DNA from 4 places in the Caproicibacterium argilliputei genome. Region 1 is predicted to be linked to each of the others. Evidence: riboswitches for the same ligand, from Rfam matches in the RefSeq annotation. Region 1 holds a riboswitch; each other region holds the start of a gene.

Region 1 (4,523 bases):
CGCAGCTTTTCCGGCTGATAACCCAAAACCGGGCGAACGGGTTCAATCACCTGAATTTGCGGCGGTTGAAGGCTTCGACACGCAACCGGCATCTCGTTTCTGCCCGCTCCCGCAGCGGTTTGAGCGTATGCGCTATTCATTTTCACTGTCTCCTTTCTTGTGGGTTCGATACCTTTTTGGTATTAGCACATACACTACCACATGGACGCGGGAATAGCTATCACAATATCCACTAAATCGACCGGAGCACCGGGCGATACTTTTTGACTACGTATTCCTCAGCCTTTTCGTATTCCCGCGAGGTGATTTTTCCCTGTTTTAAAAGGGATACTAGAAAATTTCGAGCCATCCGATATTTGATTTCATTCGTTACCTGTTTCTGTGTCATGGTTGAACGCCTCCTAACCGAGTAATGGAGACGAAAGTTTGGCCTGCCGCTCCACGGAGATTTCTCCTTCCAGCGGAGAGTACACCTTCACGCCGCAGTCGTTGAGCTGTCGGAGAAAGTCAACGGTTTTCGCTGTGTCGCGATCGATACGGATGGCGGAATGAACAATCAAAGCCTCCACTTCACCCGCTTTGGCGGCGGCCATCGCGTCTTTTAGGCCGGCGCGGTTATAATCCAGACCGCTGCTCAAGTCTTCGGAAGCCCCGACAACCTCGAAGTCCATTTGACGTGCATATCCGTCCAGTTTTTCCTTCTGTTTTTTTAAAGCGCCGTGGGTATCCTCCGGCGCGTCGATACGGCAGTAAAGCCACGCTTTTCGTTTTGTATCCATATCGATATCCTCCTTCGCAATTATTGGCTTCATGGCACATGCATAAGGGCAGACGTATCAAAACGCCTACCCTCATGGTATCTGGCATGAAACCGCCAGACTTGTTCTTCGTTTTCGGCTGCTCCTATTCGACACTACTTCCCGGAGCCGGGGCAGTCAATTCAGACCAGCCAGTGGTTAACGTCACGCAAGCGTGACGAATGGCTGCCATGGGACTCTCACCCTCGCCGGGATCTCCGGCGACCGCCCCCATTGCGATGTCTGTGGCTGGACGGAAGTATCATTATAGGCTGTTCCGGTCTTGGCGGTACGATCCACCACGGATCGTTTTCCGGTCAAACATTTCCCGCTCGGCACCTTTGATGCAATCGTTTTGACAGGCAGCTCTGACTTGCCTGCAGGTGGTCTTGGCGTGTTTCCCGACGCCGCTTTCGCTCATCACGCGAAACAGCTAATGTATCTGAACTGCTGGATATAACCGAATGATTTCGGTGTTTTTCAAGGAACACGGGAGAGATAAAAATCCCCCTCACTTCTATAAAGGAAAAAGTGAGGGGGTTGAGCGGATTGTTTTTAATTTTCCATGAGATTTCTTAACTTCAGCAGGATTTTTCTTTTCCTGTCATTAATAGTTTTCTGCGGTACGTTGATTTTTGCGGAGAGATTGCGTTCGCTCAGTCCGTTAAAAAACAGCTCATGGATTAACAGCTTTTCTTCAGAATTCAAGGCAGCAAGGGCTTGCCCCAATTTCTTCAACTGTTCTTGCTGGGTGAGCCTGTCCTCAACGGTAGGCTCATATATGGAAAGTTGAAGCTCCACTTGAACGCCGTCCTCCTGAAAGCGTTCCAGAGAAAGCTCAAATTGACGGGCAACTTTATCCTGATACCGTTCCGCTTCCCGCGCTTTATGGTAAGCGTGATAGACCGCTTTGCTGACTTCGACGCGCTGGTGTTTTACAAGGATCGTATATTTTTTATCTTCCGACATATGCTTGTCCTCCTGATTTTCAAAATTTGGTTGAAAACGAAGGACAAGAAGGCGGCAATCTGCAGCGGGGAATATCCCTTAAAAACGCAAAAAGAGCGCACCAGCGGACATAGTCGTCCGTTGATACACTCTTGTAGATATGTTCGTATTGAACACGTTCTGTCAGTTCGTGTTTGTAACCGCTCTGCGCCCATGCGCAGCATAGACTTTTTTTGACGAGTTACCGATTAAGAAACTATGTAGCAGATAGATGTCCGCTTCATCACGCCCGACCGCTGATAAACAGCGGTCGCCTGAAACTCATAACATATCGAACACGCATAGAAAAGCCCTCCAAACCCGTAAGCTTGGAGGGAAAAAGAAAATGGTTTATTCAGGCATAAAAACTGACCCGCCAAACTTACGTTTTTTTTGTTGGGCGGGTAACGGTTTCCTTTTATACCCATTTATGAAAAGACCTGCCGCAAAAAGGGCAGGTCTAATACGCACTTCACGGTGGCCAGGCTGTCATCATGCGGTTGCACTTTAGACCCTCGGCTTTGCGTCCTTGCCTTTCAGCAAGTTTGCCCTTAGCATTATTTTGTTACTGAATACCACCGACTGGGGCCGATACGTTCGATTTGCAACTGTAAGCCACCTAAAGTATAGGGAACACCATCTTCACATTACCTTCCAGTGAACTACCGGATAGTGCCTTGTGGTTTTCAGTTCCCTCATGACTTTCATGACTTTTTAAATTCTTTTTCAGCATTCCGCATACCAATTAAAGCAGCTCCAATTGCACCGTTGTACTGCGGATAATTGGCTTTATAAATATCACACATCAACTCATCCTCCAGTGCCAGGCGCAGCGCATCATTTTTTGCGCCGCCTCCGGTCATCATCACATCGCCATCCGACTTATATTTACGCGCCATTTTGGCGATACGGTTTGCCATGGCTATATGCATACCTGCAAGGATATCACTTCGGCTTTTCTTTTGAGCAAGAAGAGAGATCACTTCCGTCTGGGCGAAAACGGCGCAGGTGCTGTTGATTTGACAGGGGTCTGTACTCTCTTTCGCAAGCGAAGCAATCTGATCAATGGTAGTTTCCAGAAGATCAGCCACGACCTCCAAGAACTTTCCTGTTCCAGCGGCGCATTTATCGTTCATTGTAAAATTAACGATATGTCCATCGGGGCCAAGGCTGATGATCTTGCTGTCTTGGCCTCCGATATCAATGATCAAGCGCGGATGCACGTTTTCAGGGGCTGTCAATTGTACACCGCAGGCATGAGCGGTGATTTCTGAAATTGTGGCATCTGCGAGGCCGATACTGCGCCTGCTGTATCCGGTTGCGGTGATCACGGCGATATCATTGCGTGTGATACTTTGGCTTGCATAGATCTTTTCCAGCAATTTGCCCGCAGTTTCCTCACAGTCGATGCCTGTTGGAAGAAGTTCAGCGCCTAAAACACAGTTATCCTTTATCAATGCCGCTTTCAGGTATGTCGAACCGGCATCCAGCCCCACATAATAGTTTCCCATGTATTTATCTCCTTTGTTCTATCAATTCAACAAACGCTTCCAGACGGATTTTTACCTGTTCTGCATCCTCGGCGGAGAAATCTGTTTCCACACGCAGAACCGGAATATCAAGCTTATCTGCCAGCTGTTCCACCATGGACAATTCGAAGTCGTAAGGCGTGCAGCCGCGCAGGATATGATAAATAACGCCCTCCGCTTTCGTCTGACGCAGTTTTTCTGTGAGACTGCTGAGGCGATCGTCCGTCTGCTCGAATACCGGACACGTACATGCGCAGACATATCGCGCCGTAAGCGCACGTAAGATGCCGTCTGTACTGTACTCATCAGGAACAACGGGGTCATATAAAAGCCTCCCCGCCATACACGTCTCGTCTCCGACAATCTGTGCCCCCAGACCTTCCATCAAAAACGGCAGTTTATAGTTTGGAAATGTAATGGGAGAGCCTGCGATAAAGATACGCGGCTTTTTCCTTTTCAAAGGCTGCATGGCAGCTGCTTTTTGGGAAAGTCCGGCATTTAGTATTTTCGCGTGCTGCGCCCAGCTTTCCGGCGTATCATAGCAATAGCTGTTCAGCACAGCCATAACCTGTGAACCCGTGACAGGCGGATTGTCGGATGAGAGCAAGCCGTATAGTTTATATGCTTCCTGCTGTGCCGCATTAATGCTTTTGCAGGATTCAATCAGTTTCCGGTTGGAGAACCTGCGGCCCGTTTCTTTGGAAATACTTTTCATGAGAGCATGCATGTTTTGCAGGTTCTGCGCAAAGCGTTCCTCCGACTTATCCATTTCAATCGGCAAGGGAATAACCGGAAGATACTGCGACAAAAGCGCCGCGCTCTTCCGTTTGCCGTCGCAGGTCATCGGCAGCACCGCCAGCCTGCACTGCTGATAGATTGGCATGACGCGCATCGCATGAAATCCCGCGGTTGCTTTCAAGACCGGGCAAGCGTCGCGCGGGACGATCTCGTCTCCGATCATTGCCGCAACGCTGTGCCCAGCGCATAAACGAAGTGGCCTGTAGCCGAATGCGTATATCATTTCATCTGGCACCATCACGCAGTAGCTGCCTATGTACTCGTTGTCATCCTTCTTAAAATCGACAAATGTTCTATTAAGAACATCCGTAAAATATTCAAGCCCATCGGGAATATCCCGCGCGGACGTCAACTGTTTCAGTGAACCAGCCGAAACACGCGAAATATTTCGCTTATAACGTTCTAATGTACG
Region 2 (4,523 bases), 1.2 Mb from region 1:
GACACTCCGAGTATGATGTGGATACTTTGGGCACCGAATACCGCAGGGATTTGGAAAAGGGTCTGCCAATTCTGATGCCGAAGCATTATTATCCGGGAAATGACCCGTCACGTGCGCCGGTCAACAACTGGCGTGCCACTGGTCAGCTGCTGTATACCAACTGGCTCAACTACTTTGTCTATCAGACCACCCCGTTTGACTTAAATTCCCTGTGCAGTGACTCACTGGACTGCGCGATGCTGTAAGGAGGTTGGCTGTATGAAAACTGCGGTCTTGTATTTCAGTAAAACCGGTTATACCCAGCAGATGGCAGAGGCGGTTGCGCAGGGAATGCGGTCTGTTCCCGGTGTGCAGGCGGAAATTTTTTCATTGGAAGAAGCAGACCCGGCATATTTGCAGGAAAGCTGTGCGGTGGTGTTCGGAACGCCGACGTATTATGCCAGTACCTGCTGGCAGATGAAGAAATGGTTTGACGAATCGCACAGCATTGTTCTCGCGGGGAAAGTTGGCGCGGCGTTTGCCACGGCTGATTATGCGCAGGGCGGGGCAGACCTTGCCTTGCAGACGCTCCTCTGCCATATGCTGGTGAAAGGGATGCTGGTGTATTCCGGCGGTTCTGCACTCGGGCAGCCGTACATTCATTTGGGCCCAGTGTGCACGCGTGATACAAGGGAGCAGAGCAGACCCCTGTACGTCACGTTTGGAATGCGGATTGCACAAAAAGCGATGCAACTTTTTGGGCAGGAAAATGAAAGCAAAAAAATTGTAGAAAACCCTTGACAAAACGCAGATTGCCCTGTATAATATATTCTTGTCAGCCGGAGATACGCTGGCATAGCTCAGTTGGTAGAGCAGCTGATTTGTAATCAGCAGGTCGTGAGTTCGAGTCTCTCTGCCAGCTCCAATCTGGCTGATAAAAGCGGCCTGCGGGCTGCAAATTGGAGGAGTTCCAGAGTGGTCAAATGGGGCAGACTGTAAATCTGTTGCTTCGGCTTCGATGGTTCGAATCCATCCTCCTCCACCACCAAATGTCCCAAAGACGAACACAGCAGAAATCATGCAATACCACTTCTTTCCCGGCGGTTTCGCCGAGAATAGATTGGTAAGCGTGGAAAACCGGCTCAGGATTTTTTCCTGAGCCGGTTTTTTTGTATTTTGCAAAATGTTGTAAGGTGTACAGAAAGTCCTTCCTTGCTTCGAAAATCCCCGGTCGCCTTTTCTTGCTAGAGAGGAATCTATGGGAGAGCTTTTCATGCTCCTGCTGCAAGACGGAAGTTTCATAGGTGAATAAATAGACTCACAGATTTTTACAAAATGCAAAAAACTTTATTTTACAAAGAATCTCATATTGCGGGATAAGATTGTGCGTTTTTCCTCTACGACCCAGTTTTTGTGTGATTTTTATGACTAGTATCTAAAATAATTGTTTATAAATTTTATTTTATTCATTGAAATTATAAAAAGTGGATGAAATTCACGAGTCATCAATGCTATAATAAGATTCACAAAGATGAAAATAGCAAACCCATCAAAAGGTGGGGACGCAAAGCCACAGGTCTAATGCGGTCAGCAACGACGGCTGGGTTGCCAAAATGCAGATTTGAAAATGCTGTGTTTATCCAGCTGCGTCCGCTGCCAGAAATGCGTCGCTGAAAACCGCAAGTTTTCCGTATTTGTTTTTTTCGCTTTGCAGCGGGCAAGGGTGTTGGGCAGAGAGTGCCTGCAAGCATCTTCCTACTTACAAAATTCGACTTTATAAGGAGATAGCAAAATGGAAAAGTACAGTATTGTAAAGAAGGCAAATCATTTGGTCATCCGTGTGTCTGGTCATATGGATGAAGCAACTGCGGCAAAGTTTTTCCAGGAGTATAAGCAGACGATCAGCACCATTGCTCCTGCACAGACAATATTGGAAATTGACGCAAAAGAATTAAGCATTGTGACTTCGGATATGCAGGAATCCCTGAAATCCTGTCTGGCTCTGTACCAAAAAACCGGGTTTAAGCAGATTATTATGCACATGGACAAATCCAACAGCATTCTGAGTATGCAGGTTAAGAGAATTGCGGCAGCGGCAGGTTTGAGCAACTTTTCCATTGCCTGACTTGTGATTTTTGCGCACAGGATATTCTTTTCTTATAGCATTAAGAAAAGAATATCCTTTTTTAAAATCTGCAAAGAAGGTGTATCCCATTTTTCATTTTAAAATTTGCGGAATCGAGGTTCAACACGGAGATCTTGTGGAGGACAACGAAAAATATATCGCACACTTTAAGGAACGCGGGAAAGATGTCGAGCATTTTTTTCGCGATGTTTACGGGCGGGACAAGCGGTACCGCATTGACCTGACCAAGGAAAGCAGTCTGACGCTGGCAACGGCTGCTGCAAAAAAAGTTTTAAAGAACACCGGCATAACCGGCAGTGCGTTGGATATGATCCTTTTTTCCAGTCAGCTTCCCGAATACGTTGCGCCGCCGAGTTCGGTTCTGGTTCACTATGCGGTGGGTGGCAAAACCGACTGCATCTGTTATGATATCAACGTGGATTGCACCGGTTTGTCAACTGCACTGGAATCTGCGGCAAAGTATATGTCAGTCAGCGAAAATGTCAACAAAGTTATGCTTGTGGGCTGCGACCTCATCAGCATGATTGCTGACCCGGAGTGCGAGTACAGCTACGGGATTTACGGGGATGCCGCCTGTGCACTGATTCTGGAGAAAACAGAAGAAGACTGCGGTCTGCAGGATTCAAAGCTTTGGGTAAATTCGGATGAACACGCGGACATTGTTTTTCCGGGCTGCGGTTTTTCCAAGCTGTTTCAGGTAGAGGACCGAAGCGAACTGCTCCTGCGCTGGAATCCGGACGCCACCGTGAATCTTGAGGATGCTTCGGAACACATCCTGCAGCTGCTTCAGAAAAACCATTTGTCTGTCGATGATGTTAAAATGTTCTGCTGCTCACAGTCGGTTTATCTGTTTCTGCAAAAACTTCGCGCACTGCTTTCGATGGAGGAAAGCCAAAGTTTGTATGTCGGCGATGAGTACGGCTATACCGGCACAACCAGTCCGTTCATTGTCCTGTGGAAATCTATTCAGCAGGGTATGGTCAAAAAAGGGGATTATGTGGTTATTTGGACCATTGGCTCCGGACGGACCAATATTGTATTGTTACTTAAATTGTAAAGGAATTCGGAAGGAAAAGGAACTGCTGCAAGCAGAATTTTGTGAAAAACTGCGGATTTATGTTTCCTTTATGGGAATTGAGCTCTTATGAATACAGCAATTGTACCGGTAAAAGGAATGTGGAGGGTCTGATTCTCTGCGATTTTGCCCTTGCGGAGCCGCTGTAAAATCTGCTATACTATTTACATACAACAAAATGATGGTATACGGTTGGGCGGCTGGTTGCCGCTTTCAAGAATCAGCTTCTTGGGTGGGAAGTCCTGTTTGGGCTTCCCACTTTTTTTCTATCAAAAAAGGATTGGATGTGTGAATATGGAGAAAACGTTACTGGATCTTGTATTGCTTTTAACAGCCACTAAAATCGGCGGGCTTATCAGCCGCAAGCTGAAAATGCCGGAAGTGCTTGGTGCGCTGCTGGCAGGTGTGGTTCTTGGCCCTATGCTGCTTCATGTGGTGCAGTATGACGACAGCATCAAGCTTCTTTCGGACTTAGGCGTTATCATGCTGATGTTCCTTGCGGGGCTTGAAACCAACTGGGAACAGTTCAAAAAAGCCGGCAAGTCCTCTGCTGTTATTGCACTGTCCGGTGTCCTTATCCCGCTGGTTTTGGGCGCGCTGAGTGCTTATCTGTTCTTTCAGGATACCACAGAAGACATTTTCCTTGGCATCATTCTGTCCGCTACCAGTGTCAGCATTACAGTAGAAACGCTGACGGAGCTCGGCAAGTTAAACTCAAAACCGGGCATCCATATCCTTGGCGCCGCGGTGATTGATGATATTCTGGGACTTGTGCTCATTTCCGTCTTGCTTTCCGTCAAGAACGGCAGCGGCAGTTCGCTGATTTTTACCGGACTGAAAATTGTTCTGTTCTGTTTGGCTGGGGTTCTGGCAATTGTTTTTTTGCCGAACTTTCTCAATCGATTGCTCAAAGACGCGCAGCCGGGGTATGCATTTTTCACGTTTTCACTTGCTGCTGTTCTGCTGGTTGCTTTTGCCGCCGAAAGTCTTGGCATTGCCTCGATCACCGGCGCATACCTTTGCGGGCTGTTGTTTTCGCAGCTGAAGCATAAGGAATATCTGGAGCGGAATGTGAAAGTCCTTTCTTCCGGATTTCTTTCTCCCATTTTCTTCGCAAGCGTGGGACTGGAGGCAACTTTCACCGGTTTCAACAGCAAGGTGGTGCTCATTACGGCTGTAATGTTTGTTGTTGCCGTCATCGGAAAAGTCATTGGCTGCAGTGGTGCGGCGCGGCTTTTTCACTTGCGCCGCAGTGAGTCGGTGCAAATCGGTATCGGCATGATTTCGCGTGGCGAGGTGGCAATTATTACGGCCAATATTGGG
Region 3 (4,523 bases), 1.4 Mb from region 1:
GGGCATCTGTCAGCATGAGATAATTCGGCAGCGTATCGGTCACCGTGGTACTGTTATCAAAAGCATAAGACAGTACACCCTCTTCTAGCTTTTGAAAAACATTGTTTAAACCGTCTTCATCCTGAACCAGCAAGTAATTTTCCGGTTGACTGGCCAATGCTTTCATAGTCGCTTCGCCTTCCTCACTGCTGCCGATAAAGGCGCTGTAAATGGAAGTATCACTGCGGTCAGAAAGCCCTTTTTCTTTCATGCGCTGCGCCGCGGCACTTGCATTTTTCACATTCGGTCCATTGGGTTCCCCGTCAGAAATAAAAATCACAAACTTTCGCTTACCGTCATTAGCGTGCGCTTGTACCGTTTCTGCCACCAAATCAATCGCTGCGTCCAGGCAGGTATATGGGGCGGGATAAATTTTGGAAACCTGCGCTGCGGCACTTACAGGAGTTGTAAAGGCGTTCAAAAAAGTCCCCTGAAACGCTGTTCCTTTCGGTGTGTATTTAGCATAGTCCTTATTCCTCGTACCATCCGAATTATGAATGAGATTATAATCCGCTGTATTCATCGGGTCATCTTTGTAATAATTAGAATCCCCATTAATAGCATCTTTGCTCCAACAAAAAGTGCCAACTGACACCGGTATTTGTTTATTTTGTGATAGCTTGGAATTGCACTCTGTCAGTTTTGTTAAGAAGTTTTGTGTCGCGCCCTGAAGCAGTGCCAGCCTCGAATCCTTCGCAAATATTTTGTAATCCGGATTTCCCACATCATCCAGTAAATTTGTATCGTTGGCGTGCTTTTTTCCATCCACCGAAAGTTTCATACTGGTGGAACGATCCATCATCATGATAACTTCGGCATCTCGCTGTGACGTGTAGTTCTGAATCCGGCCGGAACGGCTTAGCGTAATTTGGGCTGTCCGACCATCTGAAAGCATTTTCGCTGTTTTGTTGAACGTGACCTGCACGGTTGGATCCGGCACAGTCACCGCGGCTTCCGCTGTGCTTCCGGCCTGAAATGTCGCACATTTTAAACCGCCGCCGCATTGGACTGTGACGGTGTTGGCATACACCGCACCGGTAACAGCGCAATCCTGAAGGGTGATTTTTGCCTCGGGTGCAAGGAGTGTTCCCAACACGCCGGCCTGCGGAGATGATAAAATCTGCAAATTTCCAGAAAGGCTTCCCGAATCCGTACAGAAATTCCACAAGATTCGTCGGGCAATGGCGTTGTATCCGGAACCCGCATTGATGCCGCCGATGGTTACCTGCGGCAGTTCAACGGAACTGCAGCCCGCAGGCAGGTGGAGATTGATTACTAAATACTGGGAGTTTTCGAGAGAAACACCATCATTTGCGAGGTCGTTCCAGTTAGAGTAATTAAGCACTTCATTAAAATCCTGATGGACTTGCTCCGCAGAAACAGTTTCGGAACCATCCCACCGCCATGAAGATTCCGGCGTTATATTCAGCACCTTTACTGCCGCATCCTTTGAGGAATCCGACACCTTGCTTAGTTTTTGCGACAGGCTATTTAATTGGTCGAAAGTTTTTTTTGCAAATGAACCGTTTTCTGTACCAAGTTCAACGGGAAACTTTTCATTTGTCACAGCTGAAAGCTGGTCGATTGCTAGAAAGCACTTGCTCTTCTTGTCAACTGCAGAGCCTTTGTTTCCACCCGGATTGTCGGGACCGTTCAACTGCACTTGACTGCCGAAATACACTTTGCCGGGTAAAGATTGAGAAATATCTTTCACTTTTAGAGTTGTGCCATTTGTGACGTCAAAGTCTTCTATGTAGTTTATATTTGCATACTTTTCCGAATCCGAGCCAGCCGCAACCTGAAACTTTGTGCCGACCTTTGTATTCGCTGTTCCATTCTGCAGCAAATACACATAATACGTTTGTCCCGGCTTCAGCCCTGTAATCGTTTTCTGCACGGTCTCTTTTTGAGTGGATTCCACCCAGAATGGCTGCCCGACCGCTGTTTTTGCTGCTTCATCCTGATAAACACAAAATTCGTAATTCCCTTTCGGTACTGTAAGGTTTAAAACGGCGGAGCCTGCCGAAGAACCGGTGTCCTGACTCCAGTTATGCGTGTTGCCGACTTCCCCATAGCTGCCGGTAAAATTTTGTACCGCCAAGTTTGCTTCTACATTCAAGTTATTTGGATTTGAAAGGGTGTTGGCGACAATGCCGAAATAGCGCGCATTGCCCAGTCCCTCGGCAATCGAAAGCGGTGTCAGCTCTGATTCGGAATCGGCTGCATGGGCGGAAGTGCCCGCGAAAGCAACGGACACGGTACAGAACAGGACAGAAAGGCTCAGCGTCATGCAAAGGAAGCGCTTCAGCCTGCCGCCCATTCTTTTGATTTTGCACAGATTCATACGCCGCCCACCCCCTATTCCAGTTGAAAATAAGCAAGAAAAAAGCCAAAACATGAAAACGACAAAAAATCGTTTCTGTTTTGGCAACTGGCTGCCGCCTCTTGGTGAGGGGCCCTATAGCTTTGCGTCACCGATTCTCATCGGCTTTGCTTTTACAAATTTGCTGTACAGGTTCTGCACTTCTGGCAGATGTTGTATCTTGGTGACAAAGATATCGTACCACAAATTTGCTAATTTGTATGTAACAAAGTTACGCAAATGGCTGTTTCCCTTTCGATTTGTGGGAAGTGGTGATTCATTTTTCCGAAATGCAAAAAATAAATTAGATTTTCCTTTTTTGTGCGCGCAATATGCACAGCTTGTAATCCGTCTTTGTGAAGTCTTCTCCGCCAAATGAGAGTTTATAGGATTTCCTGCAATTTTTTGATATCTGTTAACTGTATGGAACCGCGGTGAAGCGCTAAAGCACCGCTTTTCTGCAAATCTTTCAGCACGCGGGTAATGACTTCGCGTGCGCTGCCTAAATGGCGAGCAATCATTTCATGGGTAATCTTGAGGTGCGCAGTCCCCTGCAGACGGCTTTCTTCCAAAAGGAACGACGCCACGCGGCTTTCCAGCCGGCGGGAAAGCATTTCATTCAGCAGTGCGATCACCCGCGAAAAGCACCTGCGCTGCAGGTGCATCTGGCATTTCAAGTAGGGCACCGAGGCATTCATCAGGCAGCGGTGCAGGTGTGCCGGAATACAGAAAAGCGCTGTGTTTGGCTCTGCCTGGCACAAGACTTCATACTGTGGAGCTTCCACGCTGAAAGTTTCCGGTATGTACTCGCAAAACGACCCTTGTGTCATCCGGCAAAGCGTAATTTCTTTGCCATCTTCTGCCAGCAAATAAACCCGCACACACCCCTGCGCAACCGCAAGAATATGGTATTTTTTTGCAACCTTTGATACATTCAGCGAACCGGCCTGCACCGGAATCACCGCTGCGTTCCTTTGAATCTGCTCACGCTCCAGCGTGGGGATGTCCTCAAATGACAAAAGATTTTCCGCATTCATAACAGGCTCCTCCCAAACCAGTTCCAACGCCGCCCCAGCGGGGCTGCATTGGAACATCATTTTGCTTTTTCGGCGGTCTGTCAGACCTTGTGTGAAAAATCCTTCTTGTTTCGATTTGCTCCGATTTTTCGGATAACTGTTTTGACAGACTGCCGCAGAGATGCGTTTACAAATAATGCTTGATTTCCACAGCTAACTGCTCTGCCGCTGCTTTGTGACACGCATAGCCCGGATGCTCGCGGGAGCCCATAGTGGCAGTATCCGCAACCGGCAGCATAAACAGGGAGGTGTGCTTGTCTGCTGTCTCTGCCACATAAGTTTCGACCGCTTCGCGCAGGATGCTGTCAATCTCTGTCTTTAGCAACCCGCAGACCCATAGAATGTGCGCTTGCGGATTGCAGCGTCGAATCTTTCTGCCAAATGCCGTAATGGCGCTTTCTAAACGAGCGCGGGACGCAGCCTCCGGCGTGCCGTCTGCATTTTGTTTCTGCGCAAAAAGCCGCCCGGCCTTTTCGTCCCGATAAACCGCGGGCTTGCCAAACGCAGAGGCATCGTTCGCACCCAAACAGATAGAAACCACATCCGGCTGCCAGCCGGCAAAATCATAAGGAGCAAAAGCACCTAAAGCGGCATTATGCGTTCCCTGCAGGACTCCGCAAACCTGCTCATAATACTGTGGAATGTTGCACGCCGGATTGCCGTCCCAGCTGGAAAGAAAACCCCAGCCGCTTTGGGAAACAATGCGGAAGTCAGCGTGAAGTCGGTTCGCTGTTTGAAACGCATAATCAAACACCGAACTGAACACCATAGAATTCCACTGCATTTCCTTCTGTGCGCCGACAGTACCCTCCCCAGAGGTCAGGCTGTCCCCAATGAATTCAATCTTCCCCTGTTTCGGCGGCAGAGGGAGAAACGAACCGTCGGTTCGCACCGCGTGAATCTGCAAATAACTCGCTGGGTCGTCGTGCATGGCCTGCACCTCACGCAGAATTTTGACATTGTGCGGTATTTCTGCATCCATGCTTCGCAGTATAGGCAGCCAATACCGCCCTTTGGGCAGCATCTGTCGGCTGACAAGGGCGTCA
Region 4 (4,523 bases), 1.1 Mb from region 1:
TTGTATCCGTCCTCTCATATCGTTGGTGTTTTGTGTGAGAGACCGGACACTTGATCTATTCAATTGTCAAGGAGCAGTTGGCTTTTTGCCAACGCCATTATCTCACACAAAGCAGGGAAAAGCTATATAAATAGCTGATTTTTCGCATATTACATATTACATTAGAAAAAACCGCCTTTAAATTGTATTTTGGGATTATGCTGTCTTAATTACGTAAGCATTTATCAAAGCCTTTTTTATGAAATCAGCCGCTTCCTTGTTCGGCTCCGCAGTAAAAAACAATGTGACAGATATCCCGTTTATTTGTATCTCTATGGTTTCTGTCTTTCTATCCAACTGTTTTGTTTTCATGACGGGACCTCCCCTTTCACGTCCATCGTGAGCCTATGGATCGCATGGATGTCTTTGAACAGCCCGATTTCGCCTTCCAGGGGTGAATAAAGCCTGATATTCGATTGTTCCAGCTTCCGGAGAAAATCCAGCGTTTGTGCCGAGTCTCTCCCGAGGCGGCTCAGTTGTTTTACCAATAAGACGTCCATCCTGCCTTGTTCAGCGACATGTTCGACTTCAATCAGGCCGGGGCGATTATATTTCAGGCCGCCTCCCAAATCCTCGGAACAGCCAACAACGATGAATCCCATCTGATCCGCATAGTCATAGAGTCCTTTTTTCTGGCCTTTCAGCATACCGTGGGCATCCTCCGGCGCGTCAATGCGGCAATACAGCCACGCTCTTTTTTTCTGTTCCATATAAAGCCCCCTGTTTCTGAATGATGCGGTTTGACCTCACAAGGGCGCGGCAGGGCGCAATTGTCCTGCCGCGTAGTTTCTAAGTTCAAACAACTTGCTTGTTCTTCATTTCAATGCTTCTATTCGGCACTGCTTCCCGAAGCGAGGGCGGCGGCATAAACGGTTTGCCGGTCAGGCAAACGCCATAGGAATTTCACCTCTCCCAGGATCTCTGCGAGCCGCCCCCATTGCTTGAATCTGTGGCTGGACGGAAGTAGCGTTGGCACTGTCCGTTTCATTGCGAAACAACCCACCGCAGGCTGTTTTATAACCGGGCTTTGCCGCTCGTCGCCTTCGATGCCATCGGTTCGACGGATGTCTGTCACCCATCCGCAGGTAGTCCTGGCGCGCCCGTCAATGTCGCTGCCGCTCATCACGGCCGGACAGCTCATGTATTTATGCTGCCGGATATAAATTTTTTCAAAGAACAAAGAAGAGGAAACCCCCTCACTTATTTCCACGTTGAGCGAGGGGGTTGAGCGGAAAAATTTTCACTTTTCCATAAGTTTTTTTAATTTCGTCAAGACTTTTGTCTTTCTGTCGTGGATCGTCCGCTGAGGTATACCGGTTTCTCTGGATAGCTGACGCTCGCTTTTGTCTTTGAAAAACAAAGCGGCGATCAGTAATTGTTCCTCCGGAGCAAGACTTTTGAGGCAGTTCAGCATCTTTTCGATCATCACAGCTTTCACCGCGGCCTCGTCCACACTCTCGCCTGCAGCGGCGAACTGCCTGTTTTCTTCCAGAAGCCGTTCATAGGAGTCCTCCCGGCTGGGGATGTATGTAATGGTGCCGCCAGTATAATCGATCCTGCACCGTTCGACTTTGATGTCGTACTGCTGGTACTCCATCAGGCGGTCGCTTCTCTCCAAGACCTCAATGATCTCTTTGCTCACGTCGGGATATTTTTCCCGGTAATTTTCCTTTTTCTGATACTTCGCCATAGGCTTGTCCTCCATTTCGTGATTGTTGAAATCCGGAAATGAAGAACAAGCGGAGGAGATCGGCAATGCCGATTTGGCACACTTCTACGAGAAGAAAAGGGCTTAAAATCGAAACTGTTCTTTAACGGTCGAGGCAGAGTTTTTGTTGTCGAAAATAAAAAATCAGCACTTTGCCGTCCCGGGCAAAATGCTGATTTTTGAATATATTTAGTTAATGGAGGCGAGTCTGTACGGAATTCGCCGTCTTTATTTCAGCCTCCGGAAGAGGAAGGAGTAAAGAATACTCATGGTTTCCCCTTTCGCCAAGGAACATAGCAGGGCCATAAATGATCTTTGCTCAAATTATCCGTTAGAAGCTATGAAAACGATGAAAGCCTGGCCCGTAAAAGGACAGGTTTACAGGTTGCGACTTCCGGCAGCCAGGCTGTCATAGCGCGCTTTACGCACTTTAGACCCTATGGCTTTGCGTCCCCATCGTTAAATGGGTTTGCCCTTGGCTTGACTCTTTTGTTGTTTTAACGTCTTTTGGCTTGTGCTTCCGTATGATAGGCGCACATGACTTGCAGGGAGTGGGGGATTCTATATTACTGTTTCCATCAACAGCAGCATGACTGATCGTCCTGAATGGTCAACTCACCATTTTCCGCTGCAAGTGTCACAACCTCTGTCCTTGTTTGAGTCTGGTCATCCATCATAACAGGGACCCCGTCAATGAAGATGGACTTCTCGCCTCCTTGTAATTTGATCAGTTCAAATTGCAAGGAGGTGCCGCAGCAGGATTGCTGCTGTGATACTTTTAAACAGTCACAATCATTGGAATCAAATGCCGCCTGAATCAAAGATTTTGCTTCTTCTGTAATTTTCATCTTTCATTTCTCCAGTTCTATTATTTTATGATATCTTTATAATGACACCATCGTCCAATTGGAAAGTGCTGGCTTATATTGTAAGCAGCTTATCTCCTTTGATTTCCTCAGCACTCCATGCAATTACCGCAAAATTCCCCTTAGAATGTTCATCCACCTTGTTGATCCACTCGATTTCGTTGCTCACCTTTGCGGAAAGTATTTGATTTGTTGTACCGGTCCGATAGAAGGACGAATTGATGACCCACCATTTCACTTCGATGCCGGCGCGCTTTAAATCTTCCTCCAAGCGCAGTGCTTCATAGACGGGCGTATCCTCGGCCAAAGTCACAATAATGACCTCGGTTTCATCAGGATTGCGGAGGCGCGGCAGAAGCTTCCGTGCGGATTCGGGGATTTCGCCCTGGGAGCGTTTGATCTCCTGATTGTAGCTTTGTGTGGAATCCAGCAACAAAAGGGTATGTCCTGTCGGAGCGGTATCGATCACGACGGTCTGGTTTTCCGCTTTCTCTACAACTTCGGCAAAAGCCCGGAATACCGCGATTTCCTGCGTACAGGGAGAACGTAGATCCTCCTCGATATAAGCGATATCATCAGCGGACATGGTCTTTTTTGCCTTGGAAAGTACTTCTTCCTGATATTTTTTCAGTTCGGCTTGTTCATCAATACGGCTCATGGTGATGCCGCTGGCCTCGCTGATTACAGATTTCAGGTGTCCGGCCGGGTCCGTCGTAGTCAGATGAACCTTCCTTCCTCTTTTTGAAAGGCCCAGTGCAATCGCAGCCGCAACAGTGGTTTTCCCGACACCGCCTTTCCCCATGGTAAAGATGACCTTTTTATTCGTGCGATACAGATCGTCAATGACATCTTCCAGATGAGGAATCGATTTAGCCCTGACTTTTTCATCGCGGACCTTATACTGATCCTGGGTCAGAAAAGCCCTGACATTATTAATTCCGGTGATGTTATAAGCCCGCAGCGGAATTCGGTATGTGGCCAAATTTTTCAAACCTTGTGGTATACTCCGAAGCGCATCCTGTTGTTTCCGATACAGGCTCTCGGAAACGCTGTCGTCATAGGAAGTCAGCACGCCGTTGATCACCAGTGTCTGATTTTTGATTCCGATCTCCGCCAGTTCTCTGGATGCCCGTTCCGCTTCTTTCAAAGGCGCTTCTTCCGGACGTGAAACAAGAATCAGCGTCGTCAGCTTTCCATCGGACAGGGTTTCAACGGCTTTTTTGTAAACTGCTTTTTTACTTTCCAATCCCGAAAGCTGGCCTAAACAGGAAGCCCCGTGTGTGTTTTCGCTGATGAAATTACTCCACGCAGACGGCAGTTGCAACATCCGGAGGGTATGCCCTGTCGGGGCGGTGTCAAACAGGATATGGTCATATTCTTTCTGCACCGTTTCATCCGTAATGAATTTTGAAAATTCATTAAAAGCAGCGATCTCTACCGTACACGAACCGGATAGCTGTTCCTCCATATTTCTGATTACAACATCGGGCAGCTTGCCGCGATAAGGATCGATGACACTTTCTCTGTATTCAGCTGCTGCCTGTATAGGATCAAGATTAGAAACAATCAAATTGGGGACCTCTTTAATTGCAACCCCTTTGTTTGTAAGCTCCGTATGGAAAACGTCCTGTAAATTCGAGGCGGGGTCCGTGCTGATTAAAAGGGCCTTTTTTCCGCTATCCGCAAGGGTAACGGCCGTAGCACACGCCGTCGATGTTTTTCCAACTCCACCTTTTCCCGTGTAAAATAGATATTTTGTCAACCTGATCGATTGTGGATTAAAATTCTCCATGATGATAACCTCCAATTTTCGATAAAAAGATAAGGAGCATCCTCGTCCCTTGTGAAAAATTCACATAACTGATTCGGGAAGATATGCTCCTATCATCTTGTTAAAAGTGCCAAATCTC

What was found. Region 1 has a riboswitch for cyclic di-GMP ahead of PXC00_RS12925 (sigma-70 family RNA polymerase sigma factor). Riboswitches for the same ligand answer to the same signal wherever they lie in the genome.
Region 2: another riboswitch for cyclic di-GMP. It lies ahead of PXC00_RS04535 (hypothetical protein); the one in region 1 lies ahead of PXC00_RS12925 (sigma-70 family RNA polymerase sigma factor).
Region 3: another riboswitch for cyclic di-GMP. It lies ahead of PXC00_RS06515 (VWA domain-containing protein); the one in region 1 lies ahead of PXC00_RS12925 (sigma-70 family RNA polymerase sigma factor).
Region 4: another riboswitch for cyclic di-GMP. It lies ahead of PXC00_RS07870 (sigma factor-like helix-turn-helix DNA-binding protein); the one in region 1 lies ahead of PXC00_RS12925 (sigma-70 family RNA polymerase sigma factor).

Annotation. Positions count from the first base shown of each region.
Region 1 covers NZ_CP135996.1:2,691,590-2,696,112, forward strand. The annotation lists gene PXC00_RS12910 (recombinase family protein) at 1-140, opposite strand, end outside; gene PXC00_RS12915 (SHOCT domain-containing protein) at 233-388, opposite strand; gene PXC00_RS12920 (recombinase family protein) at 402-779, opposite strand; gene PXC00_RS12925 (sigma-70 family RNA polymerase sigma factor) at 1,353-1,766, opposite strand; cyclic di-GMP riboswitch class I at 2,258-2,344, opposite strand; gene PXC00_RS12930 (acyl-CoA dehydratase activase) at 2,489-3,295, opposite strand; gene PXC00_RS12935 (2-hydroxyacyl-CoA dehydratase subunit D) at 3,300-4,523, opposite strand, start outside.
Region 2 covers NZ_CP135996.1:956,178-960,700, forward strand. The annotation lists gene metA (homoserine O-acetyltransferase MetA) at 1-245, shown strand, start outside; gene PXC00_RS04520 (flavodoxin family protein) at 259-780, shown strand; tRNA gene PXC00_RS04525 (tRNA-Thr) at 829-904, shown strand; tRNA gene PXC00_RS04530 (tRNA-Tyr) at 941-1,024, shown strand; cyclic di-GMP riboswitch class I at 1,509-1,592, shown strand; gene PXC00_RS04535 (hypothetical protein) at 1,772-2,104, shown strand; gene PXC00_RS04540 (3-oxoacyl-[acyl-carrier-protein] synthase III C-terminal domain-containing protein) at 2,241-3,182, shown strand; sodium ion sensor (DUF1646 type) at 3,391-3,442, shown strand; gene PXC00_RS04545 (cation:proton antiporter) at 3,495-4,523, shown strand, end outside.
Region 3 covers NZ_CP135996.1:1,341,507-1,346,029, reverse strand. The annotation lists gene PXC00_RS06515 (VWA domain-containing protein) at 1-2,383, opposite strand, end outside; cyclic di-GMP riboswitch class I at 2,463-2,544, opposite strand; gene PXC00_RS06510 (Crp/Fnr family transcriptional regulator) at 2,785-3,438, opposite strand; gene PXC00_RS06505 (SGNH/GDSL hydrolase family protein) at 3,605-4,523, opposite strand, start outside.
Region 4 covers NZ_CP135996.1:1,606,242-1,610,764, reverse strand. The annotation lists gene PXC00_RS07885 (hypothetical protein) at 196-351, opposite strand; gene PXC00_RS07880 (recombinase family protein) at 348-749, opposite strand; gene PXC00_RS07875 (hypothetical protein) at 869-1,219, opposite strand; gene PXC00_RS07870 (sigma factor-like helix-turn-helix DNA-binding protein) at 1,280-1,729, opposite strand; cyclic di-GMP riboswitch class I at 2,141-2,231, opposite strand; gene PXC00_RS07865 (hypothetical protein) at 2,326-2,595, opposite strand; gene arsA (arsenical pump-driving ATPase) at 2,669-4,405, opposite strand.